Regions from separate parts of the Staphylococcus saprophyticus subsp. saprophyticus ATCC 15305 genome, predicted to be linked through region 3. Evidence: riboswitches for the same ligand, from Rfam matches in the RefSeq annotation. Region 3 holds a riboswitch; each other region holds the start of a gene.
What was found. A riboswitch is a leader RNA that binds a small molecule or an ion and turns the genes downstream of it on or off. The one in region 3 is predicted to bind thiamine pyrophosphate.
Positions count from the first base shown of each region.

Region 1: another riboswitch for thiamine pyrophosphate. It lies ahead of SSP_RS12445 (thiamine phosphate synthase); the one in region 3 lies ahead of SSP_RS07750 (3-oxoacyl-ACP reductase).
Region 2: another riboswitch for thiamine pyrophosphate. It lies ahead of SSP_RS08615 (ECF transporter S component); the one in region 3 lies ahead of SSP_RS07750 (3-oxoacyl-ACP reductase).
Region 4: another riboswitch for thiamine pyrophosphate. It lies ahead of tenA (thiaminase II); the one in region 3 lies ahead of SSP_RS07750 (3-oxoacyl-ACP reductase).

Region 1 covers NC_007351.1:29,059-37,530, reverse strand. The annotation lists partial or broken gene SSP_RS12885 (replication protein) at 1-43, shown strand, start outside; gene SSP_RS12470 (hypothetical protein) at 1,064-1,513, shown strand; gene SSP_RS12465 (aquaporin) at 1,730-2,404, opposite strand; gene SSP_RS12460 (protein rep) at 2,757-3,587, shown strand; gene SSP_RS12455 (IS6-like element IS257 family transposase) at 3,628-4,302, opposite strand; gene xylB (xylulokinase) at 4,469-5,956, shown strand; TPP riboswitch at 6,093-6,202, shown strand; gene SSP_RS12445 (thiamine phosphate synthase) at 6,262-6,855, shown strand; gene SSP_RS12440 (NAD(P)/FAD-dependent oxidoreductase) at 6,848-7,960, shown strand; gene thiS (sulfur carrier protein ThiS) at 7,950-8,150, shown strand; gene SSP_RS12430 (thiazole synthase) at 8,152-8,472, shown strand, end outside.
Region 2 covers NC_007350.1:1,776,023-1,784,494, reverse strand. The annotation lists gene purD (phosphoribosylamine--glycine ligase) at 1-733, shown strand, start outside; gene SSP_RS08625 (energy-coupling factor transporter transmembrane component T family protein) at 826-1,632, opposite strand; gene SSP_RS08620 (ABC transporter ATP-binding protein) at 1,625-3,037, opposite strand; gene SSP_RS08615 (ECF transporter S component) at 3,050-3,625, opposite strand; TPP riboswitch at 3,712-3,813, opposite strand; gene graF (glycopeptide resistance-associated protein GraF) at 4,062-4,196, opposite strand; gene auxA (lipoteichoic acid stability factor AuxA) at 4,497-5,798, shown strand; gene SSP_RS08605 (class I SAM-dependent rRNA methyltransferase) at 6,144-7,313, shown strand; gene SSP_RS08600 (hypothetical protein) at 7,372-7,914, shown strand; gene SSP_RS08595 (phosphocarrier protein HPr) at 8,079-8,345, shown strand; gene ptsP (phosphoenolpyruvate--protein phosphotransferase) at 8,348-8,472, shown strand, end outside.
Region 3 covers NC_007350.1:1,589,078-1,597,549, forward strand. The annotation lists gene SSP_RS07725 (YfhO family protein) at 1-934, shown strand, start outside; gene rplS (50S ribosomal protein L19) at 1,073-1,423, opposite strand; gene trmD (tRNA (guanosine(37)-N1)-methyltransferase TrmD) at 1,527-2,264, opposite strand; gene rimM (ribosome maturation factor RimM) at 2,264-2,770, opposite strand; gene rpsP (30S ribosomal protein S16) at 2,996-3,262, opposite strand; TPP riboswitch at 3,476-3,574, shown strand; gene SSP_RS07750 (3-oxoacyl-ACP reductase) at 3,681-4,433, shown strand; gene SSP_RS07755 (LLM class flavin-dependent oxidoreductase) at 4,455-5,753, shown strand; gene ffh (signal recognition particle protein) at 5,879-7,246, opposite strand; gene SSP_RS07765 (putative DNA-binding protein) at 7,275-7,607, opposite strand; gene ftsY (signal recognition particle-docking protein FtsY) at 7,594-8,472, opposite strand, start outside.
Region 4 covers NC_007350.1:812,747-821,218, forward strand. The annotation lists gene murA (UDP-N-acetylglucosamine 1-carboxyvinyltransferase) at 1-978, shown strand, start outside; gene fabZ (3-hydroxyacyl-ACP dehydratase FabZ) at 1,033-1,470, shown strand; gene SSP_RS03885 (YwpF-like family protein) at 1,527-1,967, opposite strand; gene SSP_RS03890 (single-stranded DNA-binding protein) at 2,158-2,577, shown strand; gene SSP_RS03895 (transglycosylase family protein) at 3,003-3,719, shown strand; TPP riboswitch at 3,850-3,948, shown strand; gene tenA (thiaminase II) at 4,026-4,715, shown strand; gene thiD (bifunctional hydroxymethylpyrimidine kinase/phosphomethylpyrimidine kinase) at 4,708-5,529, shown strand; gene thiM (hydroxyethylthiazole kinase) at 5,522-6,313, shown strand; gene thiE (thiamine phosphate synthase) at 6,313-6,951, shown strand; gene yidC (membrane protein insertase YidC) at 7,039-7,908, shown strand; gene SSP_RS03925 (HD domain-containing protein) at 7,990-8,472, opposite strand, start outside.

The sequences.
Region 1 (8,472 bases), on a different replicon from region 3:
AATTAATCACAAAATGATAGACGAAATCGAGGAAGAACAATAACAAAATATAAGTGCTAACAGCTGACCTCCCGATAACACCATGTAGTTATTGGGAGGTCAGCTGTTGAATTATGCACGAGTATTTTAAAAGTTATTGTGATGACGACGCTAAACGATTATCAAAAGTATAATGTTAAAATGCTTTATTATACTAACGTTATATAAACATTATGCTTTCGTTATACAAATTTTAACCCTGTTAGGAACTATAAAAAATCATGAAAATTTTAATTTGCATGTAACTGGGCAGTGTCTTAAAAATCGACACTGGATTTGCTCAATTTTTTGTTTTTGAAAATAGTATATATTTATTTGGCTCATATTTGCGTTTTAAAAGCGTATATAATTTTTTGGATATAAAACTATATGATTTACGCCTAATTCTTCAAAATACCCTTTAAAATTCAAAATAAGGGCATAAAAAAATAAAAGCTACCCCAGATAAAGTGAGGTAGCTTTTTCTTTCATACGGTCTATTTATTTTTCTTTCGACGCCGTATCGTCGATGTAATTCAAAAAAAGTTATGGGCTATAAATCTACATCACTTTTTCAAGAATGTAGTAGCAATATTCAAGACAAATTAATTTTTATAATTGCTCGGAATATCTCAAGCCGTTTCTTTAATTTTGAAATAAAAAAATCGACGAAGGTCGATTATGGTTTTTGCACGCGTTCTTTTAGAACGCATAAGTGCGCCCTTACGGGATTTAACTAGATTATAACGACGAATTTTAGACCTGTAAAGCAATAACAATCGGGTCTACCAGGTAGATAAAGTGTACAAAGTAGACCCGAAAAAGTTATTTATTTTGAAGATTTTTCGTAGATATAATTTGCTAATAAACTTGCCAGAATTGAATAAAGAAAAATGGTTAAACTCATAATAATCACTCCATTTAATTTTATCTTTTACTAAATGGAGCTTGATTTTGAGCTCCATAATTTGTTTTAACAAGTTTTAAATTTTGTATACAGTCGTTTTATTTAGGAGTATAAAATTTATTATAGGGAGTTGATATTTTGGGAAGTAATAATGAAGTTGATACAAAAGAAAATGTTTCTTTTGGTTTTGGTTTAGGCGTGGTTTTTATTGTGGCTAGCATTTTAACTTTTTATTTTTATCCGGGTTTAATAACAAGAATGATTTGTGCTCTTTTTGTTTTTATAGGATTTTTTGGGATTGGAAATGAGTTTGAAAAGATGGAGTTGCGTACTCCTTATAAAGTATCTTTAGGTTTTTCTTGTCTAATTTTAGCATTTTGGGGTGGTGAATATTTTTCTTGGATTTTTATAATATTTATTTCATTTTCTAGTGGAATTTTCTTTTCTGCTTTAGCTGAATATTTAATGATACGTGGTAAAAGTAAAAAAAAGACTGATAAAGGTGTTACTGAAATTGAAGGTGTTTTATCAATTATTGGATCTTTATGTTCTATTATTGGTTTTATTGTCGCTTTGTTAAATCTTTAATTTACTTTTAATAAGTTGTATATGTTTATACGAACATGCTTTTATGCCGAGAGAATTTATTGATGTTGAGAAGAACCCTTAACTAAACTTGAAGACGAATGTCGGCATAGCGTGAGCTATTAAGCCGACCATTCGACAAGTTTTGGGATTGTTAAGGGTTCCGAGGCTCAACGTCAATAAAGCAATTGGAATAAAGTATTAACTTTTAGAATTTTATTATTGTATGTTTGGTTTTCTTAAAATTTTATGTGTTAGAGCTGCAATAACTGCACCTAGAAGGGGAGCTAATATAAATATCCATAATGTTGATAATGCTTCTCCACCTGTGAATAATGCAGGTCCAATACTTCGTGCTGGATTTACAGAGGTACCAGTTAATGGGATACCTATTAAATGAACCATAGTTAATGTAAAACCTATTACAAGAACTGCTAAATTTGGAGCGATAAATTTTGTTGTCGTGACTGATAAAACGATGAATACGAAGACGAATGTTAATATTACTTCAACTAAGAATGCACCTGATAAAGATAGGTCTCCAGGAAGGTTTGCACCGTATTGGTCAAGATCGGTTTTTAATGTGCTTGATATAGACCAAATTAAAAATGTAGCAAATATTGCGCCCATAGTTTGGGAAATTGTATAGATGAATAAGTTTATTAAGGATAAACGTTTGTCTAAAAACATTCCTAAAGAAACTGCAGGGTTTAAATGACCTCCAGAGATATCGCCTATTGCATAGGCAGCTGCAATTATTGTTAGACCAAATGCTATTGCGACACCAAGTGTGCCTACGCTGTTATCTGGACTTAAACTCATAAACACTGCTGTTCCTGTACCGAAGAAAACTAGTATAAATGTACCTAAGAATTCTGCTATTATTTTTCTCATAAAATACCTCCTGAATATTAGTTCTAATATATACTATAAGATGAAAAAAAGTAACCTTTATTCTTAGAAATATTGATTTAAGAGAAAAGACTTTTTAAGGTCTTTTCTCTTACGTTTTCGTCGTTTTTTGCCGGTTTCTTCTTATCTTGATAATAAGGGTAACTATTGCCGGCGAGGCTAGTTACCCTTAAAGTGTTGATATGACTGCTTTCAAACACAAAAAAAGTTGCTTTTCCGTACCTATTAATGTATCGTTTTAAATGACTAGTAAAAAACATACATAGAAAGGGGAAAAAGCAACTTTTTTATTATCATAGTTTGTGAAAACTAAGTTGTTTTTATGTGTTATAACATGGAAAAGTATACTGAGAAAAAACAAAGAAATCAAGTATTTCAGAAATTTATTAAACGTCATATTGGAGAGAATCAAATGGATTTAGTTGAAGATTGTAATACATTTCTGTCTTTTGTAGCTGATAAAACTTTAGAAAAACAGAAATTATATAAAGCTAATTCTTGTAAAAATCGATTTTGTCCTGTCTGTGCTTGGAGAAAAGCCAGAAAAGATGCGTTGGGTTTATCCTTGATGATGCAATATATTAAGCAGCAAGAGAAAAAAGAGTTTATCTTTTTAACTTTAACTACACCTAACGTAATGAGTGATGAATTAGAAAATGAAATAAAACGTTACAATAATTCTTTTAGAAAACTTATAAAAAGAAAAAAAGTAGATAGTGTTATAAAGGGATATGTTCGTAAGTTAGAGATTACATATAATAAAAAAAGAGATGATTATAACCCTCATTTTCACGTGTTAATTGCAGTAAATAAATCGTATTTCACAGATAAAAGATATTATATTAGTCAACAAGAATGGTTAGATTTATGGCGTGATGTAACAGGTATTTCAGAAATCACACAAGTTCAAGTTCAAAAAATAAGACAAAATAATAATAAAGAGTTATATGAAATGGCTAAGTATTCTGGTAAAGATAGTGATTATTTAATAAATCAAAAAGTATTTGATGTATTCTATAAATCACTTAAAGGTAAACAGGTATTAGTTTATTCAGGATTATTTAAACAGGCTAAAAAGAAATTAAAAAATGGGGATTTAGATTACTTAAAAGAAATTGATCCAACCGAATATATCTATCAAATTTTTGGTTCTGTTGCAAAGTAAAAAATATAGCTAACCACTAATTTATCATGTCAGTGTTCGCTTAACTTGCTAGCATGATGCTAATTTCGTGGCATGGCGAAAATCCGTAAATCTGAAGAGACCTGCGGTTCTTTTTATATAGAGCGTAAATACATTCAATACCTTTTAAAGTATTCTTTGCTGTATTGATACTTTGATACCTTGTCTTTCTTACTTTAATATGACGGTGATCTTGCTCAATGAGGTTATTCAGGTATTTCGATGTACAATGACAGCCAGGTTTAAGTTTAAAAGCTTTAATTACTTTAGCCATTGCTACCTTCGTTGAAGGTGCCTGATCTGTAATTACCTTTTGAGGTTTACCAAATTGTTTAATGAGACGTTTGATAAACGCATATGCTGAATGATTATCTCGTTGCTTACGCAACCAAATATCTAATGTATGTCCCTCTGCATCAATGGCACGATATAAATAGCTCCATTTTCCTTTTATTTTGATGTACGTCTCATCAATACGCCATTTGTAATAAGCTTTTTTATGCTTTTTCTTCCAAATTTGATACAAAATTGGGGCATATTCTTGAACCCAACGGTAGACCGTTGAATGATGAACGTTTACACCACGTTCACTTAATATTTCAGATATATCACGATAACTCAATGCATATCTTAGATAGTAGCCAACGGCTACAGTGATAACATCCTTGTTAAATTGTTTATATCTGAAATAGTTCATACAGAAGACTCCTTTTTGTTAAAATTATACTATAAATTCAACTTTGCAACAGAACCGCTATTTTAGCACGTATTTCTGAAGGTTATATATTTTCTGTAATGAGTTCCCCTTATGGTTTAACGAGAACGAATTTATTAGAGAAAGCAAAAGAAAGGAATCGATGATATTGAATGAAGCAGTGTTAGGCATAGATATAGGTACAAGTTCAGTTAAAGTTATAGCCGTAAGTAAAGAAGGAGAAGTTCTAGCTAAAGTTAGTGAAGGACTTGATATAATACAACTTCAATCTGGGTGCAATGAGCAACAACCAGACGAATGGTTTGAGGCAACCAAGTCATGTATTAGACAAATATTAAGTGCTAGCGCGTTAAGCGACATTTATATTAGAGGCTTATCGTTATCTGGTCAAATGCATAGTTTAGTGGTATTAGATAGTACTAATAAACCCCTTCGAAATGCAATTTTATGGAATGATACTCGTTCAACCCATCAATGCACAACAATCGAACAACAATTTGGCGATTATATATTATCAAACCCAGTATTAGAAGGTTTTACATTAACGAAATTGCTTTGGATAAAAGATAATGAACCTAATAATTGGAACAAGATAGCAACGTTCCTATTACCTAAAGATTACGTGAGGTTTAAGCTAACTGGTAAAATAAATATGGAATATTCAGATGCTTCGAGCACATTATTATTGGACCCAAAACAAAAAAGTTGGTCAAAGACAACCGGCTCACAATTTCGCATTCACGACATTTATCCCTCACTTGTATCATCTGGAGATTTTATTGGATATGTAGAAAGCAGCCTAGCTAAATCATTAGGATTAACAGGGGAGGTAGCTGTTTTTGCTGGTGGTGGCGATAATGCATGTGGTGCACTTGGTGCAGGTGTTATCAAATCCAACGATACATTATGCAGTATTGGTACTTCTGGTACGTTATTAACTTGTGAATCAGGTGAAGGAAAGACGTATCGTCATAATTTGCACTATTTCAATCATGTTGTAGAAGATAAATCATATGTAATGGGCGTAACGCTTGCTGCTGGAGATAGTTTGAATTGGTTAAAAAAACATGTGTTTCCCGGTTTAACTTTTAACCAAATTTTAAGCTTAGCAAGTAACTCTACAATTGGTAGTGAAGGGTTGTTATTTGCCCCATACCTATCAGGTGAACGTACACCACATGGTGATTCGCAAATTAGAGGTAGCTTTATCGGGCTAAGCACTTTACATACAAATGCAGACATAGCGAGATCAGTAATTGAAGGTATTACTTATTCATTATATGAAACTTTGGTACATTTACGTGAACAAGGGAAGGACATAACGCACATTACATCAATCGGTGGCGGTGCAAGAAATGATTTTTGGTTACAATTGCAAGCAGATATATTTAATGCAAAAGTCAGTAAATTGAAATATGAAGAAGGGCCTTGTATGGGGGCGGCAATGCTAGCTATTGTCGGTTTGAGTTGGTATGAAAGCCTAGAAGATGTAGTTGATCAATTTATCGTCTATGATAGAACTTTTCTGCCGAATGAAGTGCATCATGAACGCTATGTTAAATACTTTGAAATATATCAAGAAGTCTATCGTCAGACACGACCGATAACAGCACGGTTGTTAGAGTTGTCTCTATAAGCGTGATTATGCACGATTAAGCCAGCTGACTTTAGGATACATGTTGTCAAAGTTGAAGTGAGACTTGAAAAGTAAATGATTATAAGTTAGATTGTAAGTAATCACTAAAACATTATGAAACGAAAATTTAATAGATAGAAACCACTGGAAGTGCCTTTGATAAAGGCTGAGACCGAAGTAATAACTGAGGGATTCCTAGAACCTGATCCAGTTCGCACTGGCGTAGGAAAGTGGCGTTTTCTATGATAAATGTAATCATACAACGTTATTTTTCCACCAGGAAAAGTAACGTTTTTTTATTTGGGGTGAAAATATTGTTTATTGCTATTACACCATATCAAGATTTGTCTAAATCACATATTAAGCATTACTGTGAAATCGAAGGCGTTATCGATTACTTATTAATAAGAGTGCCAATGAATACTGAAGAAGTCATTCAGTGGGTTCACGGATTACTAAAAAATGAGTTTCCTAAGGATAAGATTATTGTTCATAGTGATATCAATGTAATCATACAATGTGACTTGTCGGCAATTCATTTTAGGGAAAGTGATCCTTATATTGAGGAGGTACAAGCTAGTTATCCCGATATGCAAATAAGTATGTCTACGCACCATAAAGATGCTATTGCTAACGCTAAATATTTAGGGCTAGATTTTGTATTATTTGGACACGTATTCGAGACGTCATCTAAACCTCAACAAACACCTAGAGCAAAGTCGGAGGTTGAAGAAGCGCTACAAATTGATATTCCGATTATTGCAATTGGAGGTATTAATCAACATACTTTATCTTCTTTACCTAATGGATTTTCAGGAATAGCCGGTATTTCTGTTTTTAATCAATATTCGAAAGAAAAACTTATAAACATGAAGGAAGTGTGGGATGGACATGTATGATGTCATTATTATTGGATCGGGAGTCATGGGCATGTCAATCGCACGTGGGTTAAGTCAGTCTTTTGCGAATATAGCTGTGATAGATAGAGATGAAGCAGGTAAGCATGCATCTTATAAAGCAGGTGGGATGTTAGGCGCGCAAAATGAATTCACCAAAAATAGTGCTTTGTTTAGTTTGGCAACAACTTCTCAAAAGATGTTCAAACCTCTAAGAGATAGTTTGTTGGAAGAGGTTGGCGTGGATATTGAGTATTTAAATAGTGGATTAATAAAATTGGCTACGAACCATTATGATAATAAAAAGATTGAACAGCAATATCAATTTTTAAGACAACATTTTGCATCTGTAGAACGTCTTAGTCCTACTGATGTTCAACACATGTCCAACGGTGCTATAACTTCAAAACATACAAATGGTATTTATATGCCTGAAGATAATCAAATCAATGCAAACCGCTATACTAAAGGGTTGTTGAAGTCATTATCAAATAGACATATAGATAGAATATACCAAACAACTGTAACCCATATTGAATCCATAAAAGATGGGTACCGTGTGGAGACACGAAATGGAGCTTATTATACTGAAAAGTTAATTGTCACAGGAGGCGCTTGGACAGGAAAACTTTTACAGCAATATTTACCTTGTGAAACGGTTATTGGGGTAAAAGGAGAAGCGCTATTGGTAGAACAACCTGATTTAAACTTGAATATTACCATGTTTCTGACTAATGGTTGTTACGTCATTCCAAAATTAAAAAATAGATATTTAATCGGTGCAACAAGTTACTTTAATGATTATTCAGTTGGGGTGTCTAATTCTGGTAAATCATGGCTTAAATCACAAGCTTTGCACTATATACCAGATTTGAAAAATGGAAAAATCATAAACCAATGGTCAGGTATACGGCCTTATTGTCAAAACGAACAGCCTATTATGGATGAAGTGGATAAAGACTTATTTGTCATTGCTGGCCATTATCGCAATGGAATTTTACTTTCGCCTTTAATAGGTGAGTTGATGAGTCAATGGATTATCAGTGGGCATAGGCCGAAACAATTGTATGATTTTCAGATTAGGAGAGGTGAACGAAATGAAATGTAAGATTAATGGTGACGTATTTAACTTTGAACAACCAATTAATATACAAGAAATAATTCAATCATTGGGACTGGATGAAACACGTATTATTGTAGAGCATAATGAAACATTAATTAAGCGAGAACAATTTACATCTCGCATAGTCAATGATGAAGATAACTTAGAATTATTAGAATTTGTAGGAGGCGGTTAATATGTTTAAAATAGGCAACTTTACATTAAATTCAAGATTATTATTAGGTACAGGAAAATTTGATAATGAAGAGATACAAACTCAGGCTATTGCAGCAGCAGAAACAGAAGTATTAACTTTTGCAGTGAGACGCATGAATTTATATGACAAAGATTTACCAAATCCATTAGCAAAAGTTGATTTATCGAAATTCATCACATTTCCAAATACAGCTGGAGCTAAGACAGCTAAAGAAGCAGTTCGTATAGCAGAAATTGCTAATCATGCAGGTGTTTGTGACATGATTAAGGTAGAAGTCATTGGTGATGACGAAACATTACTG
Region 2 (8,472 bases), 190 kb from region 3:
TTCTGAAGAAAATGGCACAGTTGTATTTGAACAATTTCTTGAAGGCGAGGAATTTTCACTTATGACATTTGTTAATCAAGATTATGCTGTGCCATTTGATTGTATTGCGCAAGATCATAAACGTGCGTTTGACAATGATGAAGGTCCTAATACTGGTGGTATGGGAGCATACTGTCCGGTACCTCATATTGATAAGGGTATGATAGAACGTACAAATAAAGAAATTGCTCAGCCAATTGCACAAGCAATGGCGAAAGAGGGCTATTCATTTTTTGGTGTGCTATATATAGGCGCAATTATAACAAAAGATGGTCCTAAGGTGATTGAGTTTAATGCAAGGTTTGGAGATCCAGAAGCGCAAGTGTTGTTGACTCGAATGGAAAGTGATTTGATGCAACACATTTTAGATTTAGAGGCGAAGCAACCGATTCAATTTAAGTGGAAAAAAGATGCGGTTGTAGGGGTTATGCTTGCGTCTAAAGGCTATCCAGGTACTTATAATAAAGGTGAGGTCGTTTCAGGGTTTACATTAGATGGAAGATACTTTGTAAGTGGTTTAAATAAAGTTGATCAACATTACGTAACTTCAGGAGGTCGTGTTATTCTCGCTTTAGGCGAAGGTAGCGACATTAGTGAAGCTAAAGCTAATGCTTATGAAGCGGTTGACCAAATTCAAAGTAATGCATTATTTTATCGTTCTGACATCAGTGACAAAGCGATAAAACAAAAATAGCAAAAAAGCGATGGAACAAACTGGTTTAGGTTTTGTTCCATCGCTTTTATTTTTTTGGATAAAAATGATTTCGAAAAGTTAGTTGAACTTTTTTAATAAATACTTGTTATACGGACATCGTCGATTCCAGTTATTGGGAAATATAGTGATAAGTAATAGGCACTTATTAATATGAGTCCCATAACTATAATTAACAGAATATCTTTATACGAGAAAGGTGCAGGATAATAATATGTTCGAGGCCCATCTTTGAAGCCTTTTTTTTCCATTGCTACTGAAAGCTGATGTGCCTTCCTGATGTTTTGACTTAATAACGGAATGATGAGGTGCTTGACTCTTTTTATACCTCGATAATTTTGGGCACTTATTAATTGATAACGTATTTTTAATGATTTTCTTAATTGTAAAAAAGACATAAACATTAATGGCACCATGCGTATTGCCGCCATAAAGGCATATGCTACTTTGGGTTTTACTTTTAAATGTTGCATTAAACTATAAAATACAAGAACGATTTGTGAAGTAAAAGCAATTAAGATTCCAAAAAATGAAACCGTTGTTGTACGCATCGCTAAATGTAAGCCACGATACAAACTTTCAGTTGTTATTTGTATAAACCCAAATTTGAATAGTAAGTGCGTCCCATCACCATAAAAAATCATGAATAATGCGGACACTAAACTGAAAAGTATCGTAAAAGTGATAAATACTAAGGTAATTTTAAATTGCAAGCCATTGAATATTAATAATAGAGCAAGCATTAAGCACGTAATATAAAACATATAATCGAATTGATGAACAAATATGACAAAGAAGAATAATATAACAGCAATCCCTAATTTAGTAATGATATTTACATCATCGATAAAGGAATGGTGTTTTTTCCACATATCAAACATACGTATCACCTGTCTTTTCTATTAAATGGTGATGTTCGAGATGTAGTCTTCGAGTTGGGTAACGTGCAATAATTTCTGGGTCATGTGTAACCATGATAATGGTTTGTCCTTGTTTAATTCTCTGTTGAAACAGCTTAATTAGGTTAAATGTATTGTGACTATCAAGTCCAAATGTAGGTTCGTCAAGTAAAATTAAATCAGAAGAAGCACTTAAAGCAATGGCAACACTTAAGCGTCGTTTTTGTCCCATAGATAATTCATAAGGGTGTTGTATTTGTACTGATGTTAAGTTAAGCGTTTTTAATAATGATTCAGTTTGCTGTTTAGCTTCATCCGTTGAATTAAATTTGTTTTTGTTTTGTATATGAATTTCGTCGTATACAGAATTTGTTATAAATTGTAATTCGGGATTTTGATACACAAGATACATAGATTTTGCTGCAGATTTAATTTTAGTGTAAATATGATGATTGATGTACATCTGACCTTCATATTTAATTAATTGCATCATTGATTCGAGCAGTGAAGTTTTACCTGAACCATTGGACCCGGTAATGGATATCCATTCTCCCGCATTGACATTTAACTTAGGAATGTTAATGAGTTGCTGCTTTCCACGTTTAATAACTGCATCTTGAATTTGGAAATTAAAATGAGATGAATCAGAATCTGAAAAATTTAGTGCTTTTGGTGCAGAATGCCAAGCTTTTGGATGCCAAACACCATATTCAGTTAATAGCGCTTCATAATAATTTAAAATTTGAGAAGGTGGGGCATCTGCAATGATGGCACCATCATAATTCATTAAAACGACACGATCGACATGTTGCCATATATGTTCGACTTTGTGTTCTACTATAAGTACAGTTTGGTCTCGCCACAATGATTGAATTTTTTGCCATAAATCAGCAGTTGACTCTACATCTAACATCGCGGTAGGTTCATCTAAAAATAGTGTCGTTGCTTGTTGTAAAATTGTCTCAGCAATCGCAAGTTTTTGTTTCATACCGCCACTTAATTCATTAATATATTGATTTTTGTCCACGTTTAATCCAACTGTCATTAGTGCTTCCTCAATACGATGATCCATTTCTTCCCGAGGAACTTGTTGATTTTCTAGTACAAATGCAAGTTCTTCATAAACTTTAGGCATACAAAATTGAGTATCTGGATCTTGGAATATGACACCACTTGAAGGATCGACTTCTAATGCATCATATTTTAACGGCAAATCTATCAAGTTTGGCACAATGCCACTAAGTACGTTTAATAAAGTACTTTTACCTGAACCAGAAGGACCTAATAATAATACCTTTTCTTTATCTTTTATTTGAATAGACAAATTGTCGAATATTTTTTTTTGACCATTTGGATATTTCAAGCGTAAATTTTTAGTAGCTATCAACATTATTACTCCTTATAGATTGTCATAATCACTCTGGGTTGCTGGTCTGAATAATTTTGTTACACCAGTTTGGTCAAGTGCTTTAACAATATAATAAGATAAGAGACCGGCAACGATAATACCGCTAATTAATCTAAATATGATGTATAAAGCAAGATTCCAACCCGCGACTTCTCCTAGATAACCATAGGCAAAATCTAAAGGTAGTGTTGCAACTGAAGCTAAAAATCCTGCTAGCATCGCAACCATTGCTGAACGTGATTTATATCGAAAAATAGCAAATATAATTTCGCAAGCTAAACCTTGTAATAATGCATAGACCATCGTTGCAATATCAAAACGACCCATTACAATTGTTTCACCAGCACCTGCAGCAAATTCTGCAAGCACAGCAATACCGGCTTTTGGAATTATGAGATAAGCTACGACTGCTGCCATAAACCAGGCACCATAAGTGAGTTCTTCAAAATGAAGTCCAGTTACCTGTACAGCTTTATAGACAAAATTCCAAATATTATAAATAATAGCGAAAACAACTGCGATAAGCACAGTTACAAGTATTTCGGATAGTTTTAAACCTTTTGACATCATTGTTCCTCCTAATATAAAAAACGCACAACCTTCTAGAAAGTTGCGCGTTTTTATATAGGCATACGGATACCAAAGTTACTCAGTGATATCGCAATACACTTTCCTACGCTAGTTTAATCTAGATCAGGTTCAAAGGGTTTGAGGGTATACCTCATCTCAGTCACAAAACACCCCTAGTGCGAATGATTTATTTAAATTTAATTATAATGTATGACTTTTCGTCGTTTATGTCAAGGTTATGCTAGAAATTGTTGGTTAATAGAGTGATTATTTTAAGGACAAACGTTGTTATTTAAGTTTATTACATGTAATCATGTTATAAAACCCTTAAAAATAGGAATGGACACAAACCTCATTTCGATAAGATTTGATGTCGCACTCCCATATCGGATTTACATTTATATTGAATTACTATTAATACCAAGTATCTATACTAGTCTAAAGTATCTTGAATATTTTGTTTAGTTTCTTCAGTGTTATCTTTTGCAGATTCTTTTTCTTCTTTTAATTTATCCTCTGCTTTTTTAGCTTTTTCAGCTGCTTCTTTATTTAATTCTTCTTTACTCATAATTAAAGCACTCCTTCATAGTTATGATTATCTATATTTAGTATATACCACAATTGAATAAAATATAAACACTTCAATATAATTACAATAGTTTGATATGAGATTAATGTTAATTAATGGATAATGTAAATAATGCATCGATAATGTACTTAATAAGTTAAATTTATAAAATTGTTTAAACATGAATTGTAAGTGGGAATTTGACTATAAGTCATTTTATATCATACTATGGACTTATTTATTAGATAATTAAAGACAAGAACTAAATGTTCATATATAATAACTTTTGAGGTGAATGGTATGTCTTTTTTGAAGAAACACGCTGAGATATTATATAGTTATGTTATAGGCATCGTTTCGCTTTTCACAGGTCTTATCATTTTAATTAATTTACCATTAATTAATAAATTAAATGGTAAAGGTAAAATTGATTTGCACATTCATAATGTATGGGATTTTATAAATGCATTTTTTAGTGAAATAATTAGAGTAATGAGTAATTACATAGGTAATTTCCCGATAATTAGTGCCATCATTATTGCTTTATTTGGTATTGGTGTCATTATGATTGGCTTTACTTTATATAGAACGACAAGATATGACTATGATATTTCAGTATTCTTTTTAGTTATTGGTATTCTTTTTTTCATCATAACACTGATATTGATGACTCAAGTTTATAGCTTTTTTGCTATTATTTTCGTAATACCATTTGCAATTCATATTGGTTATATCGTTTATAAGGACGAGTTAAATACAGAACATAGAAAATATCATTATTTATGGATTATTTTCAGTTATGGGATAAGTTACTTAATAACGCAAATTGTTTTATACGGAAGAATTGAAAGCGATGAAATCATTCCTATTGATATTTTGAGTGTTAACACATTCTTTATTATCATGTGGTTACTTGGACAAATGTCTATTTGGAACTTCTTATTTTTAAGAAGATCACTTCCTTTAACAAAACAAGAACTTGGGGAAGAAGAACCAGAATTATCAAGAACTAACAAAGGATCAGTAACAAATCAAACGAAAGAAACATGGAAGACACTACAAGATAAAACAACAGAATTTACACGTAAAACGCGCAGAAGTGTTGATATTCAAAAAGCTAGAGATAAAAAAGATAAATTTATTGCTAAATGGAAAGAAATTATCGATATTCAAGAGGATGATATTCCAAATTGGATGAAAAAACCTAAATGGATTAAACCTGCATATGTAGAGTTGTTCTGTGGAGCCATCTTATTATTCTTTACTTTAATTGAATTTAACAATAGGAATTCACTTTTTGTTTCAGGTAATTGGGAAATTTCCCAAACACAATATGTGATAGAATGGATTACGCTATTCTTTTTAATGATTATTATCATTATTTATATATTGACAACATTAACGAATTTCTTAAAAGATAGGTTCTATTATCTGCAAATGTTTATGGTCAGTTTATTATTCTTCAAATTACTGACTGAGTTTATGAACATTATGGTTCACGGATTATTATTATCCATCTTTATCACACCAATTTTAATCATTATGCTATTGGCTATATTTGTAGCATTTGTTATGAAGTTACGTGAACCAACTAAATATTAATTACTTTAATAGAAACAAGGAAGAAGTCTGGGACATGGCATTGTCTCAGGCTTTTTTTATTTGAAAGTAAAGGTAAAACACAACTTCTAAATAGAATTTCTTTCACATTTTATGTGGATTAGTCGCACTTATTCATGAGCATCGGCTGATGTCATTCACTATATTTGATAAGGTGAGGCGACCCAATCTTTATTGAAAAATTAAATTTCTATAAAAATACTTATGAAGTTTCAGATATAATATTTTGGTGAATTGTAGATAATTGATGTTACGATGTTAATGAGATGATAAAATGAATAAGCAAATAATAAATATAAATAAAAGTAGAAAGGCTGACATAAATTTATGAAAATTGCCACGTTAAATAGAGGAAAAGAAACGAAATATTTAAATGAATACCCATTAGTAGATGAAGAAGATATTTATGCACACGATCATTTAAAAGAGGGGGACCTATTTTATTTAATGAACGATAGAGATCAATATATAGCTACTGCTTATGTTGGTAGACAGCATAAAGGCGTTGGCTGGGTATTGAGCTATGACAAAGATGAAGTCATTAACACACAATTTTTTGAAACATTATTTAAAAATGCCAAAGCTGAACGTGAATATTTCTATAATATTGATGGGACGAATGCTTTTCGTGTTTTTAATGGTGAAGGCGATGGTATAGGTGGTTTAACCATAGATAACTATGATGGTCATTTCTTAATCCAATGGTATTCAAAAGGCATTTATAAATTCCGTTATAATGTATTATCAGCGTTAGAAAATGTATTCGAATATACGTCTATATTTGAAAAAATGAGATTTAAAGACGCAGAAATTCAAGGTGGATTTGTTGATGGTGAAGCACCTGAGTTTCCAATTATTATTGAAGAAAATTTCACATTCTATAATGTAGATTTAAATGATGGACCTATGACAGGCATATTTTTAGATCAAAAAGAAGTACGAAAAAAATTAAAAGATCATTATGCTGAAGATAAAGAAATATTAAATGTATTTAGTTATACGGGTGCATTTTCTGTTATAGCTGCCGAAAACGCAACAATGACAACAAGCGTAGATTTAGCAAACCGATCACGTGCACTTACAGAAGAAAATTTTGGCTTGAATGGTATTGATCCTAAGTCACAATATATTTATGTAATGGACACTTTTGATTACTTTAATTATGCGTGTCGTCATGACTTGTTTTACGATACGATTGTTATTGATCCACCAAGTTTTGCTAGAAACAAGAAAAAAACTTTTTCCGTATTAAAAGATTACGATAAATTAATTAAAGGTGCACTTGAAATATTAGGGCCTGACGGTACATTACTGTTATGCACAAATAATAGTACGTTTTCTTTGAAATCATTCAAAAATGTAATCAATCAAACATTAACAGAAGAAGAAGTAGATTATGAAATTGTAGAAGTAATGGGCTTGCCAAAAGATTTCAAAACACATCCACACTATAAACCTTCTAAATATTTAAAGGCTGTTTTTGTAAAAATAAAGTAAAATTATGAAAAAAGGGTATTCTTTTTAATACGAAGTAATTTACTAAGGAGTGAATAAAATGGGTTTTAAAAATAAAATCACAAATAATGTTACACAAAAAGTTGGTAATAAAGTATTAAAAATTGAAGATATCAAACAAAAAAGTAATATACCTACCACAAATATAGAAATTGAAGAACGACGTAAACGTGCACAGGCACTAGTTAGAAAAAAATCTGTTTTATCATCAAGTATCAGTATTGTGCCAATACCCGGTTTAGATTTTGGTGTCGATATTAAATTGATGAGAGATATTATTGAAGATGTTAATAAAATTTATGGATTAGATCATAAACAAGTGAATAACATGGGCGATGATATGAAAGAGCGTGTCTTAGCTGCCGCGGCGATTCAAGGTAGTCAATTTATAGGTAAAAAAATATCGAATGCGATATTAAAAGTTGTCGTTAGAGATGTTGCAAAACGTGTAGCTGCGAAACAAACGAAATGGTTCCCGGTTGTGGGGCAGGCTATTTCAGCATCAATTAGTTATTACTTTATGAAAAAAATTGGAGATGAACATATTCAAAAATGTGAAAAAGTTGTGAAAGAACTTGTTTAAAACTATAGCGTTTTCACAAATTAGCTAAAATTCTCTGAATATTGTCATGTCATGGGTGCAACGAATTGAATTTATAATAATAATTTGGTAATGTTATTATATAAAACTATGCTAGGTTTTATAATAAACCAACGATTCTAACTATACGAAGGAGAAATCATTTTATGGAACAAAAATCATATGTAATTATCGACGAAACAGGTATTCACGCTCGTCCAGCGACAATGCTTGTTCAAACTGCCTCAAAATTTGATTCTGATATTCAATTAGAATATAACGGTAAAAAAGTTAACTTGAAATCAATCATGGGTGTTATGAGTTTAGGTGTAGGTAAAGATGCTGAAATTACAATCTACGCTGACGGTAGCGATGAAAAAGATGCAATTGAAGCAATCACTGACATTTTATCTAAAGAAGGATTAACTAAATAATTATGTCTAATTATATAAATGGTATAGCTGCATCTGACGGTGTAGCTATAGCTAAAGCATACTTATTAGTTGAACCAGATTTATCATTTGATAGCGAAAAAGTGTCAGATGTAGATGCTGAGATTGC
Region 3 (8,472 bases):
CCGTATTCGTCGGCCTGATGATTTAAATATGCCCTATGGATTTACACAGAAAGATATAGTTCATCATTCTAAAAAAGAATCATTTATACATTCAGTTAATCAAATCCATTATCCAAGTGCACACATTACAGATAAGGTTTATAATGCGAATGATTTAAAATCACCCTTAGATAAAGAACAAGCCATGCTACAAGGTGTCGTTTTTGACAATAATACAGAAGCCAATCAATCGTTCAAGCCGAATAAAAACTTATTATCCGATGCTTCTGCAACACTAAAAGATGCACACAGATTAGATAATCATCAACTGATTATAGAAAAAGACAATGGTGGTATAAGTTACCAATTGCCTTCGTCTATTGCTAATAAATATAAAGATATGTACGTTGAAATGGATGTTGAATTACTTTCTCCAGATAAGGAACATGACGTTGGTATTAACGAATACAATCAACATCGTAATGAGTTATCTTATAAATATAGACGTTTTGTAACACCAGTCACAATGAGGGTTAAAGCAAACGAAAAACTTAATCTTAAATTGTCTAAAGGTAAGTATAGAGTGAATGTTAAAGGCATATATGGCGAAGATTATCATACCTTGCGCCATGCATCTAGTTCATTAGACGCTGTTAAAGTCACACAACAACGTAATGGCTATACGATTCATAAGCATAAAAATGATGCAGGCTACTTAGTCTTGCCAATGGCGTATAGAGATGGGATGCAAGCCTATGAAGGAGATAAAAAAGTCACTGTAAAGCAAGGTAATGGTATAATGACTGTCATTCCTGTTGATAAAGGACAAGAAATAATCAAACTCAAATATGCACCACCTTACCATAAAACATTAATTATTTTGACGGTGATAGGTATCATCTCAAGTATTATTTTTACAAAGCGCATTTCAAAATCTTCAAAAAGAGAAATTTAAGGACATATTTTTTTAGTCCCTATTTGGTCATATTAAAAGCCCACGACTTTGCCATTTACTAATCGTCGTGAGCTATATATTTAAATAAAAAAGCGATTCTCATAATGAGAACCGCTTTTTATATGCTTAATATGCTGATTAACGAATTTCTTTAATTCTAGCAGCTTTACCACGTAATTCACGTAGGTAGTATAATTTAGCACGACGAACTTTACCACGACGTGAAACTTCGATTTTTTCGATTTTTGGTGTGTGTAATGGGAAAGTACGTTCCACACCTACACCTGAAGAAATCTTACGAACAGTGAAAGTTTCTGAAATACCTCCACCACGGCGTTTGATTACTACACCTTCGAATACTTGGATACGTTCACGTGTACCTTCAATAATACGTACGTGCACTTTTAAAGTGTCACCTGGACGGAATGAAGGTAAATCTGTGCGTAATTGCGATTGAGTTACTGCTTCGATTAATTTGTGATTACTCATTATTTTTTCTCTCCTTCAACCTATGTTCTTGCCTCGACAAAATATAGCAGCGGATCATAGTGATTTTTCGTGTGTCGCACACTTAAAATATGTTAGCACATTGCTAGTCTTTTTTCAATTGCTTTTTGTATCTTTCTACAATATCTTTTTCTTCAACTGTCATTGGATACCGTTCTAATAAATCTGGTCGTTTTACAAATGTACGTAGAATTTTTTGTTCATGTCGCCATCGATCAATATGAGCATGATTACCTGAAAGTAATACATCCGGTACACTCATCCCTTTATATTCTCGTGGTCTTGTATATTGTGGGAATTCTAATAAGCCATCTTGGAATGAATCATCTTCATGAGATTGTTGGTTACCTAAAACACCTGGTAATAATCTCACTATGGCGTCTGTCATCACCATTGCAGGTAATTCGCCTCCCGTTAATACATAGTCTCCCATAGAAATCTCGTCTGTAACTAAGTGTTCACGTATTCTTTCGTCATAGCCTTCGTAATGACCACAAATAAACACTACATGTTCTGATTGGCTTAGTTCATTTGCTATCGCTTGTGTAAATGGTTTGCCTTGCGGACACATTAAAATCACTCTTGTGTCATCTGTTTTTTCAATACTTTCCATTGCATTAAAAATGGGTTCAGGCTTTAATACCATGCCTTGACCACCACCAAAAGGATAATCATCCACTTGATTATGTTTATTTTCTGCAAAATGTCTAAAATCAACTGTATTGACTGTTAACATATTTTTATCTTGTGCACGCTTTAAAATGGATTGGTTTAAAACACCATTAAACATTTCTGGAAATAAAGTTAGAAAATCAATCTTCATTAATCCAACAATCCTTCCATTGGTGTAATTTGAATACGTCTACCCTCTACATCAATATCCTTAACAACATCAGCGATATATGGAATCAAGTACTCTTTGTCACCTTTAACTACCCACACGTCATTTGCGCCTGTTTCGAAAATTTCTGTAACGCGTCCAATTGGTGTATCATCGTCATCAAATACAGTGCAACCAATGATATCTGAATAATAAAATTCATGTTCACCGAGTTCTATTTCTTCATGATCTCGTTCTTGCATAATGGTTTCACCTTTTAAATATTCAATATCATTAATATTATTAATGCCTTCAAATGTCAACATATGAAGACCTTTATGCATACGATAAGAAGCAATTGTGAATTCTAATGGCTCTTTATTTTTACGTTCAATAATTACAAGCTCCCCAGGCTGAAAGCGTGTTTCTGTAAAATCTGAATTTGATTTTACTTTTATTTCTCCTTTAATACCATGTGTATTAACAATTTTACCTATCTCTACCTTCATATACGTGCCTCCACTATTATTTATCTATTAAAATTGATTATGTATGCTATGATTTGTCTTATTATTATAACATGTGAAGTTATACGCAGTGACACAAATACAATATTCATGTAATGACATTTTTAAAATATCAACTTGCTTATATTATTATCGATAATGTCTATAAAAAAAGAGTACCCTTCAAGGTACCCTTACAAATCATATATTTGTTTATTTGTCGAAATCCTATTTTTGATCGTCAAATTTCTTCAAGATGCCTTCTCTTGATAAGATATTATGAACTGTATCAGTTGGTTTCGCACCATTTTTTAACCATTTAAGTGCTAATTCTTCGTCGATTTTAACTTCAGCTGCATTCACATTGTTTGGGTTGTAAGTACCGATTTGTTCGATATTACGACCGTCACGTGGTGCACGAGCATCAGCTGCTACGATACGATAGAATGGATTTCTTTTTGAACCTAAACGTGTTAAACGTAATTTAACTGCCATTTATATTCGCTCCTTTTGTTTTCATAGTTTTTATTTTCTACAAGAAATAATAATAACAGTAATTCAATAATTTGTAAAGAGTTTCTTCTTTACCAATTTCATTATTACGCAAAATTCTTTTTCTACTTTAATTCTTGGGAAGTCACATCTCCTTAATCACCCTTAACTTGACATAATTCACTAAAAAATATACATTTAACTTAAATTACATAACAAATGCACTAGGGGTGTTTCTAACTGAGATGAGTCTGACTCAAACCCTTTGAACCTGATCTAGTTTAAACTAGCGGAGGAAAGTGTGAAGTCTAGCATATTTCAATATTTTGAAGTACTTTGATACATATGTCGATATTCATTATACACAACCTTCTTTCAGGAGCGTTGTGTATTTTTTTATAGAAAATAAGGAGTGTATAAAATGAAAAAAACTGTAATTGTAACTGGTAGCAGTCGAGGATTAGGTGCGACAATCGTGAACACATTAGCGCAACAAGGACATAACGTTGTCATAAACTATCACAACAGCAGACAAGCTGCACAACAACTTGTAGATGAAATTGGAACTCATCAATCAATCGCTATCCAAGCAGATGTTACAAAACGCAATGAAATAGACGCGTTAGTTGAGAAAGCTACGCAATATTTTGGTCACATAGATGCTATAGTCAATAATGCACTTGTTGGCTTTAAATTTGACCCTGTTCAACAACAAGCATTTGTTGACCTTACATGGGAGGATTATCAACAACAAATTGATGGTACATTGAAAGCTGCTTTTAATTTGTGTCAAAGTGTTATACCTCAATTCATCGAAAGACAAAATGGCCATATCATTTCAATTGGTACAAATTTATTTCAAAATCCTGTCGTCCCTTATCATGAATATACAACAGCTAAAGCTGGTTTGATTGGTTTTTCACGCAATTTAGCTGCAGAATTAGGTCAATATGGTATCACATCTAATGTCGTTTCTGGCGGCTTATTAAAGACAACGGATGCAAGTGCAAGTACCACTACTGAAGTATTCGATTTAATTGCTCAAACCACTCCAATAAAAAAGGTAACCGCACCACAAGATGTTGCTAATATGGTTGCATATCTCGTATCAGATGAAGCAAATGGCATCACAGGTCAAAATTTTACAGTCGACGGTGGCTTAACAATGAACTAATAAGGAGGACTGAGTCATTCAATGACACAATCACAACATTTAAGCATTGGTGTACTTATCTATGCTTGTGGCCATCACCAGGCTGCATGGCGTATGCCACATTCAAGCATTGAGCGTATTGGTGATATTACTTATTATCAATCATTAGCAAGAACTGCAGAACAAGGCTTATTTGATGCCATATTTTTTGCTGACAATCAATCTTTTCCAGCTAGTTCGAAAAGTGATATGCCTGCATTTTGGTTTGATCCCCTCGTTAATTTAGCAGCAATATCGCAAGTTACACAACATGTGGGCCTAGTTGCTACGATATCTAGTACATTCTCCAATCCATTCACAGCTGCTAGACAACTACTCAGTCTAGACCATATGAGTCAAGGTCGTGCTGGTTGGAATTTAGTAACGTCAATGACTGATATGGAAGCTGCTAATCATAGTATGGACCATTTACCTGAACACGAGGAACGCTATAAAAAAGCAGATGAATTTGCACAAGTGATGAATCGTTTACTCGAATCATGGTCATTGGATGACTTTTTACACGATAAAGAAGATAATAAGTTAATCAATCCATCAGCAATCAACGCTATTAATCATGAAGGAGAACATTTCAATGTCCGTGGACCTTTAACAACCCCAAGTAGCCCTCAAGGGAAACCCATTGCAATGCAAGCGGGCGCCTCCGATCCTGGTATCGCATTAGCAACTAAATATGCTGATGCAGTTTATGCTGTTGCTTGGAATTTCAATCAAGCTAGCGCTTTCAAGAACAAATTAAATCAAAAATTGATACAAGAAGGTAAGCCTAAAGATAGTTTGAAAGTATTTCCTGGATTAGTTGCATATGTCGGACAAACTTATGAAGAAGCTTATGCAAAAAAACAAAAACTCGATGAATCTTTAGAAGTTGATACCGCTTTAAATCAATTAGCCTTTTTTATTCGTCAAAATTGCCATAGCTGGGATTTGGATGAACCGGTACCACCATTACCACCTGTCGAATCTTTTAAAGGACCTAAAGGACGCTATCAAACTGTGCTAGAAATCATTAAAGATAAAAATCCAACATTACGTGAGTTATTAGGTTATTTAAGTGCTGGAGGTGGGCATTTAACACTCATCGGAACACCAAAGGATATTGTAGATGAAATGGAACGCTGGTTTGACGCGGGTGTTGCGGATGGTTTTAACTTAATGCCTCCAGAATTTCCAAATAGTTTAGAAGATTTTGTCGATGATGTTGTGCCTGAATTACAAAAACGTGGATTGTATCGTACTGAATACGAAGGTACAACATTTAGAGAAAATATTGGAATTTAATAGTGATTCAACATCGTACGCTTTCTATTAGTTTATAGATTGGATGTAGCACAAAAAAAGTAGTAATCCACGACTCTGCTGTGGATTACTACTTTTTAATTATTACTCAATTTAAGAAACACATTTTAAAACGGTAAATTCATACCATTCATCATATTTTCCATCTGTTTACGTTTTCCTTTTTTACCTTTGCCGCCACCGGAAAATTGTTTCATCATTTTCTTCATATCATTGAATTGTTTCATCAATCTGTTAACTTCTTGAACTGAACGTCCTGAGCCTTTAGCGATACGTTTTTTTCGAGATACATTTAAAGTATCTGGATCGTTACGTTCACTTGGTGTCATGGATTGTATAATTGCTTTAATATGATCGATTTGCTTTTCATTCATATTAAGTTTATCGATACCTTTCATCTTGTTCATACCCGGTATCATTTTCATAATATCATCTAAAGGACCAAGATTTTTCACTTGATCAAGTTGTTCTAAAAAGTCATCTAAAGTGAAGGAAGACGTGCGCATTTTCTTTTCTAAATCTTTTGCTTTGTCTTCATCTACATCTTGTTGTGCTTTTTCTATTAGACTTAGTACGTCACCCATACCGAGAATGCGAGATGCCATACGTTCAGGGTGGAATGGTTCTAAACCGTCTAATTTTTCACTCATACCAACAAATTTAATTGGTTTTTGAGTTACGGATCTAATGGATAACGCAGCACCACCGCGCGTATCACCATCGAGTTTAGTTAGCGTTACACCAGATACCTCTAATTGTTCATCAAAGGATTGTGCAACATTAACTGCATCTTGACCTGTCATTGCATCCACGACAAGCATGATTTCATCAGGTTTTGTGATTTCTTTAACATCACTTAACTCTTGCATTAAAGCTTCATCAACGTGTAAACGACCTGCTGTATCAATAATAACAAAGTCTAAATGTTCTTCTTTAGCATGCTTAATTGCATTTTCTACAATTTGCTGCGGTTTGACTTGGTCACCTTCGCTATAAACTGGTATATCAATCTGTTTACCAACTGTTTGCAATTGATCTATTGCAGCCGGACGATAAATATCAGCAGCTACCAGCATAGGTTTTTTATTGTATTTTTTACGCATTAATAATGCGAGTTTACCTGCAGTTGTTGTTTTTCCGGCACCTTGTAAACCAACCATCATCACAACAGTAGGTGGTTTATTTGCCATCGTAATTGTTGAATTTTCCCCACCCATTAATTGGGTAAGTTCTTCTTGAACAATTTTAATCACTTGTTGTCCAGGTGTTAATGATTTCATAACATCTGAACCTAAAGCTCTATCTGATACAGTTTTGACAAAATCCTTTACAACTTTAAAGTTAACATCGGCTTCTAATAATGCGAGTCTAACTTCACGCATCATTAGCTTAATGTCTGCTTCTGTCACTTTACCTTTACCACGGATTTTTTGCATCGTTCCTTGTAAACGATCGGATAATCCTTCAAATGCCATATCAAATACCCTCCTTTTTGTTCTCTAATTAATCTAAATCTTCAAGTGCTTGAATATATTTTTTTATTTGTTCTGGATCATTAATATGTTGTTTTATTTGTTCATATAAGTTCTGTCTTTGTTCAAAATTTCGATATAATCCCAATTTTTCCTCATAATCTTCCACTAAATCGCCAGTTCTTCTTATGTTATCATACACTGCTTGGCGACTCACATCAAATGTATTAGCTATCTCACTCAATGAATAGTCTTGCAGGTAAAATAATTCTAAATAATTTCTTTGCTTCTTAGTGAGCAAGGCTTGATAAAAATCAAACAAGTAATTCATACGAATTGTTTTTATTAAATCATTTTGACTCATCAGATTGACCTTCAATTTCGTTCGATTGTTCATCAGTTACATCATCGACTTCTTCTACATTTTGCTCTATCATATCAGCAAACAGACCATATACATAACTTTCAGGATTGAATGGTTGCAAGTCATCTAATTTTTCACCTAAGCCAACATATTTAACTGGTATGTGCAATTCATTACGTATCGCTAATACAATACCACCTTTAGCAGTTCCATCTAGTTTAGTTAACACAATCCCTGTTACATTAGTCACTTCTTTAAACGATTTAGCTTGTGATAAGGCATTTTGTCCAGTTGTTGCGTCTAAACATAACAGTACTTCATGTGGTGCTTCAGGTACTGCACGGCTGATAACACGTTTTACTTTTTCTAATTCATTCATCAGATTAGATTTGTTTTGTAGACGACCCGCTGTATCACAAATTAAAATATCAATGCCTTTACTTTTCGCTGCATTAATTGCATCGTACATCACAGCAGCAGGATCTGAACCTTCATTTTGACTCATAACATCAACGCCAACGCGTTCTCCCCATACTTTTAACTGTTGGATTGCGCCTGCTCTGAAAGTGTCACCTGCAGCAAGCATAACTTTTTTACCTTCAGCTTGGTAACGATGAGCCAACTTACCAATTGTAGTTGTTTTACCTACGCCATTTACACCAACCATTAAAATAACATTCAGACCTTCGTTTTCTATATTCATGACTTCTGAGTGTTCATCATCTTGATGGTATATTTCAACAATTTTTTCTACGATAACCTCACGTAAATCTTCTGTTTCTGATATATTACGTTTTTGTGCTTCTTCTCTTAATTCTTCAACTAACTGCATAACTGTATTAAAACCAACATCTGCAGTAATTAA
Region 4 (8,472 bases), 780 kb from region 3:
AGTATTCTTGTTATGGGTCCATTATTAGCCCGCTTAGGTCATGCTAAAGTCGCATTGCCAGGTGGTTGCGCAATTGGTTCAAGACCAATTGAACAGCACATCAAAGGTTTCGAAGAACTTGGTGCTGATATTCATATGGATGGTGGTTTTATTTATGCAAGTACTGAAAATGGATTAAAAGGTACAACCATTCATTTAGACTTCCCAAGTGTTGGCGCAACGCAAAATATTATCATGGCAGCTTCACTAGCAGAAGGTAAAACAGTATTAGAAAATGTTGCAAGAGAACCAGAAATCGTTGATTTAGCAAATTATATTAACGAAATGGGAGGTAACGTTTCTGGAGCTGGCACGGATACGATCATTATCCATGGTGTAGAAACACTTCACGGTGTGGAACACGCGATTATTCCTGATAGAATTGAAGCAGGTACACTCCTGATTGCTGGTGCGATTACACGTGGTGATGTACTTGTAAATGGTGCTATAAAAGAACATATGACAAGCCTTGTTTACAAATTGGAAGAAATGGGTGTGAATCTAGATTATCAAGATGACGCAATTCGCGTAAGAGTAGAAGATGAATTAAAACCCGTAGATATTAAAACATTACCACATCCAGGATTCCCTACGGATATGCAATCACAAATGATGGCATTATTACTAACAGCTGAAGGACATAAAGTAGTAACTGAAACTGTATTTGAAAATAGATTTATGCATGTAGCTGAATTTAAACGTATGAACGCTAAGATTTCTGTCGAAGGCAGAAGTGCTAAGATTGAAGGTAAGAGTGAACTACAAGGTGCACAAGTAAAAGCTACTGACTTACGTGCAGCAGCAGCACTTATATTAGCCGGACTTGTAGCTGATGGAACGACGCAAGTAACAGAATTAAAGCATTTAGACAGAGGTTATGTTGACTTACACGGTAAATTAGAAGCACTAGGTGCAGATATAAAACGAACACAAGCTTAATACATGATTCGCAATTGAAGTGGCGATTCAAGAACAAGATGGAGGAAGTAAACAATGGAAACAATTTTTGATTATAACCAAATTAAAGAAATCATACCGCATAGACAACCATTTTTATTAATTGATCGTGTTGTTGAATATGAAGTAGGTACACGTTGTGTGGCTATTAAACAAGTATCAGGTAATGAACCGTTTTTCCAAGGTCATTTTCCGGAATATGCAGTTATGCCTGGTGTTTTAATTACAGAAGCGCTTGCTCAAACAGGTGCAGTAGCGATTTTAAATAGTGAAGAAAATAAAGGGAAACTTGCATTTTTTGCTGGAATTGATAAATGTCGCTTCAAAAAACAAGTTACTCCTGGAGATACTTTAAAATTAGAAGTTGAAATAACAAAAATGCGTGGGCCAATCGGTAAAGGTAACGCAAAAGCTACCGTCGATGGTGAAGTAGCATGTAGTTGTGAATTAACGTTTGCAATTCAAGCAAAGTAAATAAAAGACCTCAAGCTCAGTTGTAAATACAACGGTTTGAGGTCTTTTTATAGTAATTATTTTTCTATTTTTTCATCTTTTAATCTTGGTTTAGATTGCATCATACGATTGAAAGATTTTTTAAGTTCGTCTCCTGTTAAACCTTCATCAATAAGTTGTTCTAATAAACTTTCTGCATATACTTGTCTTAATGTATAAATATGACATTCAAAAACGATGGAGATTGTACTTTCCAGTTTTTTTATGTTTTTAATCGTCGCATCAAAAAGAGCCGGATCATTTGCTGGACGTGTAATCACTACGCGTATATCTAATAAAGTTTCATCATCCATATATTGTTTCATTGTTTCATAATGATAATCTGAAATAACAATTTCTAATAACCAACCAGTTCCACTATTTTCTTTATTGATAATAACGCCATCTTCTATTTCATATTCTGTAACGCCACCACTATCTGATACGATTTGAAATCGAACAGCTTTAAATGATTTCATCGTCCTCACATCCAATTAATAAATTTAACTTCTACAATTATTCGAATTATACAATCATTATAACGTAATTTTAAAAGAGAAAGGTAAAATTTGTAGAATTTAGTATTAAAACATCTTTTGAATTCTGTGTTATTGTACTTTGACGGTATTGTGTAAAATTCATAGAATATAGTTATAAAGGAGGTGACATATGATTAATAACATTGTTATCGTAGGGCGACTAACTAAGGACCCTAAAATATATGATAAGGAGGAGAAAAAATTAGCTACATTTTGTGTAGCTGTATCAAGGAACTATAAAGATAAGAATCAAACCCCGGTATGTGATTATTTATTTTGTAAAGCATTTGGAAAAATGGCAACAAACATTGAGAAATATACGAAGCAAGGCTCACTTGTAGGTATAACAGGCCAAATGCAATCACATAAATATGAAAAAGAAGGTCAGACGCATTTTGTATCAGAAATACTTATTGAATCAATTAAATTCATGTCTCCACAAAACAAAGATAAAAATGATTTACTTTTTGAACCATTCCCGCTAGAGCATTCCCAAAATGCATTTAAAGACATTAACGTACAAAATAATGATATATATGAAATTGTATAAACCACCCACCCTAAATCTACCCCTAATCTAATCATCCACTTTAATATACATTTAAATCCTACTATCAATTATACTTCTATTGGCTATCCCTCTTAAAATATCCCTATAAGAGGGATAGCTTATTTAATATAGAATCAGCAATCAAATCGCTAATAAGTAATTTAAATAAAACTGAATAATCTGATATATTACAATCATATTACGTGAAATTTTACTTTTCATAGCCTTTAAAAACTATCACAGAAGTTTTTAAAGGGATAAAAAATTATATTCAAAGATAAATTAAATGTAATTTCATTGTAAAAAAAGCCGATTTTTTTTATTTCACTGTAACCTACAACGATTTTTTGAATGTTATAGTTGTATTTGCAAATTAATCATAAATAAAAATAAACTTAATTACCTTATAGGAGGACTTTTTTACAATGAAAAAAACAGTAGTAGCATCAACATTAGCAGTTGGACTTGGCGTAACAGGATTCGCAGCAGGAAATTCAGCAGACGCTTCAGAACAAGGCGTTGACAAAGCACAATTAGCACAACAAGCTCAAAGTAATCCAGAATCATTAAATGAAGCGCCAGTACAAGACGGTGCTTATAATATAAACTTTAATTACAATAATACTGATTATAGCTTCCAATCAGACGGTCAATATTGGACTTGGAGCTATGGACAAGGTTCAACTAATGCACCAGCACAAGAAACTGCTGAGCAACCACAACAAGTTGAACAACCACAACAAACTGAGCAAGCTTCAACTGAACAACCAGCAGAAGAAGCTGCACCACAAACTGAAGAAACACAACAACCACAACAAGAAGCAACTACACAAACTACTTCAAGCTCAAATGAATCAACTTCAAATGAATCTAGTTCAAGTGAAGCTTCAGAAGGTTCATCAGTAAATGTTAACTCTCATTTACAAGCAATCGCGCAACGTGAATCAGGCGGCGACCTTAAAGCTGTTAACCCATCATCAGGTGCAGCAGGAAAATATCAATTCTTACAAAGCACATGGGATTCAGTAGCACCATCTGAATATCAAGGTGTATCACCAACAGAAGCACCTGAAGCAGTACAAGACGCAGCAGCTGTTAAACTTTACAACACAGCAGGCGCTTCACAATGGGTTACTGCATAAAAAATTAAGTGTAGTAATGAACTTAAGATAAATATTTAAAGCTGAGACATATATGTCTCAGCTTTTTTTATAGTCAGTTATTTTGCAAATTTGTCAGTATTTTGTTATCTTTTAATTAAATAAAATATAAAAACGCTACTAGGGGAGCCAGTTGGCTGAGATGATTAAATTCAGACCCTTACAACCTGATTTGGTTAATACCAACGTAGGAAAGTAGTTTAATCTAAAGTTGGGGTATAAATCCTCGCTATTAATTAACTACGTTTCTGTCGGGAATGTAGTTTTTTTATTTATAGGAGGATTTTTGTGTTATTTTCAGAACAGTTAAAAAAAGAAGCTAAACCAATTATTAATCAAATCTACCACGATCCATTTATACAAGGTATGTTACATGGGAATTTACCGACTGAAGCAACCAAATTCTATTTAAGAGCAGATGCTTCTTATTTAAATGAATTTGCGAATATATACGCACTGTTAATTCCAAAAATGGGGAACTTAAATGATGTTCGATTTTTGGTTGAACAAATTCAATTTATAGTAGATGGTGAAGTGGAAGCACATGAAATTTTAGCGGATTATGTCCAAGAAAGTTATAATGAAATCGTACAAGAGAAAGTTTGGCCACCGAGTGGCGATCATTATATTAAACATATGTATTTCAATGCGTATGCTAAAGAAAATGCTGCTTATACGATTGCTGCAATGGCACCTTGTCCTTATGTTTATCAATTCATTGCTCAAGAAGCATTAAGGGATAAAGAATTAAATAAAGATTCTATTTTAGCTAAATGGTTTGAATTTTATAGTACTGAAATGGATGAATTAGTTATTGTATTTGATAATTTAATGGATAAATTGACGAAGCATTGTAGTGAAAAAGAAAAAAATGAGATAAAACAATGCTTTTTACAAAGTACAGTACATGAAAGAAACTTTTTTAATATGTCATTTAATGAAGAATCATGGTCATATGGAGGTATGAAAAATGAATAAACCCAATATTGCATTGACAATTGCTGGTACTGATCCAACAGGAGGTGCTGGTGTAATGGCAGATTTGAAATCTTTTCATGCTTGTGGCGTATATGGTATGGTGGCTGTTACAAGCATTGTTGCGCAAAACACTAAAGGTGTACAACATATTCACAATCTTGAGCCACAGTGGTTATCTGAACAACTGGCAAGTGTGTTTGATGACGAATTACCACATGCCATTAAAACTGGTATGATTGCTTCAAAGGAAATGATGCAATTAATTCAAGAATACTTAGTGAAATATCCTGAGATACCATATGTTATTGATCCAGTTATGTTAGCTAAAAGTGGTGATTCATTGATGGATGATGACGCGAAAGCAGATTTACAAAATATATTGTTACCCTATGCAACAGTAGCGACTCCAAACTTACCAGAAGCTGAAGAAATCACTGGATTAAAGATTGATAATGAGGCAGCGATATATAAAGCAGGCAACATATTTATTAATGAAATTGGGAGTAAGGGTGTTGTTATTAAAGGCGGACATGCTGAAGATTTAGAAACTGCTAAAGATTATTTATTTACTAAAGATGAGGTCTATACGTTTGAAGAACCTCGTTATGATACGCAGCATACCCATGGTACAGGTTGTACTTTTTCAGCAGTAATTACAGCTGAACTGGCAAAAGGTAGAACGATTTATGACGCAGTGAAAAAAGCTAAAAAATTTATTTCATTAAGCATTAAATATACGCCAGAAATTGGTCAAGGTAGAGGACCTGTAAATCACTTTGCATATATGAAAAAGGTAGGTCTAGATGATGAATAGTTTAAATAATTTAAGAACGAATAATCCACTCGTTATTTGTTACACAAACGATGTCGTAAAGAACTTTACGGCAAACGGACTTTTAAGTTTGGGTGCAAGCCCAGCAATGAGTCAAGCACCTGAAGAAGCGATAGATATGTTAACACCTGCTAATGCACTGCTCATTAATATTGGTACTTTAACTAAAGATAGAGAGCAGGACATTTTAGAAATTGCTAAAACAGCTAATGAAGTAGGCACGCCAATTGTATTTGATCCAGTTGCTGTCGGTGCATCCCAATATCGCAAGGATTTTTGTAAAACTTTTTTAAATACTGTAGATGTAGTAGTTATAAAAGGGAATGCATCTGAAATTTTAGCGTTGATAAATAATGATGCTAAGATGAAAGGAACGGACAGTGATGATAATTTAAATGCGATAGAAATTGCCAAAGAAGCGCATAAACGATTAAATAGTGCGATAATCATCACTGGCAAAGAGGATGTTGTGATTCAAGACAATCAAATATATCAACTGAATAATGGATCGGCTTTGTTGGCCAAAGTAACGGGTGCAGGCTGTTTATTAGGTGCTGTCATAGCTAGTTTTTTACCGACAGATGAAACAACTTCAATCAGCCAGTTAGTTGAAGCCACTTCAATTTATAATATCGCTGCGGAAAAGGCAGAGCAACTTGCGGAAGACAAAGGTCCTGGTACATTTATGACGTTATTATTAGATGCACTATATCAAGTGACTTATGATGATTATTCAAATCAAAGTGATATACAAGAGGTGCAGTAATGTTTGATAAAAATAATTTGAAACTGTATTTTATTTGTGGCACGCAAGATATTGAAAGTAAGACAACTATTATAGATGTTGTGACTGAAGCACTTGAATCTGGAATAACCATGTTCCAATTTAGAGAAAAAGGTAACGGTGCATTAATTGGAGATGAAAAAGAGGACTTAGCACGGAAATTATTAGCTTTGTGTCATGATTATGCAGTACCATTTATCGTTAATGATGATGTTGCCTTAGCCAATAAGATTGGTGCGGATGGGATTCATGTTGGTCAGGATGATATGGATGTTAAAGTATTTGCTGAACAATTTAAAGGAAAAATTATTGGTTTAAGCATTAGTAATATAGATGAATATAAAACATCTAATTTAGCACATGTGGACTATATTGGCGTTGGGCCAATGTACGCAACGACATCTAAAGATGATGCAAATTTACCAGTAGGGCCAGAAATGATAACGAAATTAAGAGCGCATGTTAATCATTTTCCAATCGTAGCAATCGGTGGTATAAATGTTGAAAATACGAGGGAAGTTATGCAAGCTGGTGCAGACGGTATATCCATTATTTCAGCTATTACAAAGAGTGAAAATATTTCAAATACAATTAGTCAATTCTTACAAAATGTTGAATAAAGTATAAATATTTCTTTTTTTGTTTTCTACTTCCCTTTGAGTATGATAAAATAAATTCTATGTGAATATATCATTAGAGGTGGAAAAATGAAAAAGAAAGCACTACTACCTTTATTATTAGGTGTAATGGTCTTTTTAGCAGGCTGTGACTATTCTAAACCTGAAAATAGAGACGGTTTCTTCTATAATACGTTTTATGTGCCAATGGATAATGTAATACATTGGTTGGGAACTAGTTTTAATAATGACTATGGTTTAGCAATCGTAGTACTTGTGTTAGTAATACGTATCGTATTGTTACCATTCATGTTATCAAACTATAAAAATAGTCATATGATGCGTGAAAAAATGAAAGTTGCAAAACCGGATATTGATGCAATTCAAGAGAAGGTTAAGCGTTCGCGTACACAAGAAGAAAAAATGGCAGCAAACTCAGAAATGATGGAAGTTTATAAAAAATACGATATGAATCCGATGAAGAGCATGTTAGGATGTTTACCAATCCTTATTCAAATGCCAATCATTATGGGACTATTCTTCGTATTGAAATATCCATCAAGCGGTGGATTTACAGAACATCCTTATTTCTTATGGTTTAACCTAGCGAAACCAGACATTTGGATTACAATTATTGCAGGTATCTTATACTTCTTACAAGCATACGTATCAAGTAAGAGTATGCCAGCAGAACAACGTCAAATGGGTTACATGATGATGGTCATTTCACCAATTATGATTGTGTGGATTTCATTCTCATCTGTTTCAGCATTAGGTCTATATTGGTCAGTCAGTGCGGCATTCTTGATTGTACAAACGCAAGTAGCGAATATGTACTACTCTAAACTTGCACAAAGAGAAGTTGCACCGATGATTGAAGCTATGGAGAAAAATAAAGCTGAAGCATCAGGTAAAGGTAAAAATACGCAAGTTGTTTCTAAGAAAAATAAAAAGAAATAATAAGTTAAACTATTTTTAAGAACTAAAAAAGCACAATCTACTCAGTAGGTTGTGCTTTTTTGTATGATTACAATGTTTTATCTAAAAATACCATTCTTCGAAAAATTGATTGATAAAATTTTCCATATATTGATGTCTTTGCGCTGCTAATTGTTTTGCTGTTTCTGTATGCATTAATGACTTTAATTTCAAAAGCTTTTCATAAAAATGTTTGATCGCTGATGGCGACCATTGATCATAATGTGCGTCATCCGTCTCTGTTATATGCTTTGTTGAATGCTCAACCCACATGGGTTCATTAAAATGACCCGCAAATTGGAAAGTGCGTGCAATACCAATCGCTCCTATTGCGTCTAGTCTATCTGCATCACGTACAATTTGTCCTTCAAGTGTTAATGAAACTTCATTATTTTGACCATGTCTATAACTTATATGTTTAATTATATGTAATATATGTTGTTGCTGTTCTTTAGGTAATTGTAAGTCTTTCAAAAAGCTTTTTAACTTAGTTAACGCTTTTTCATGATTGGTTAATTTACTATCTACAGTGTCATGTAATAAACT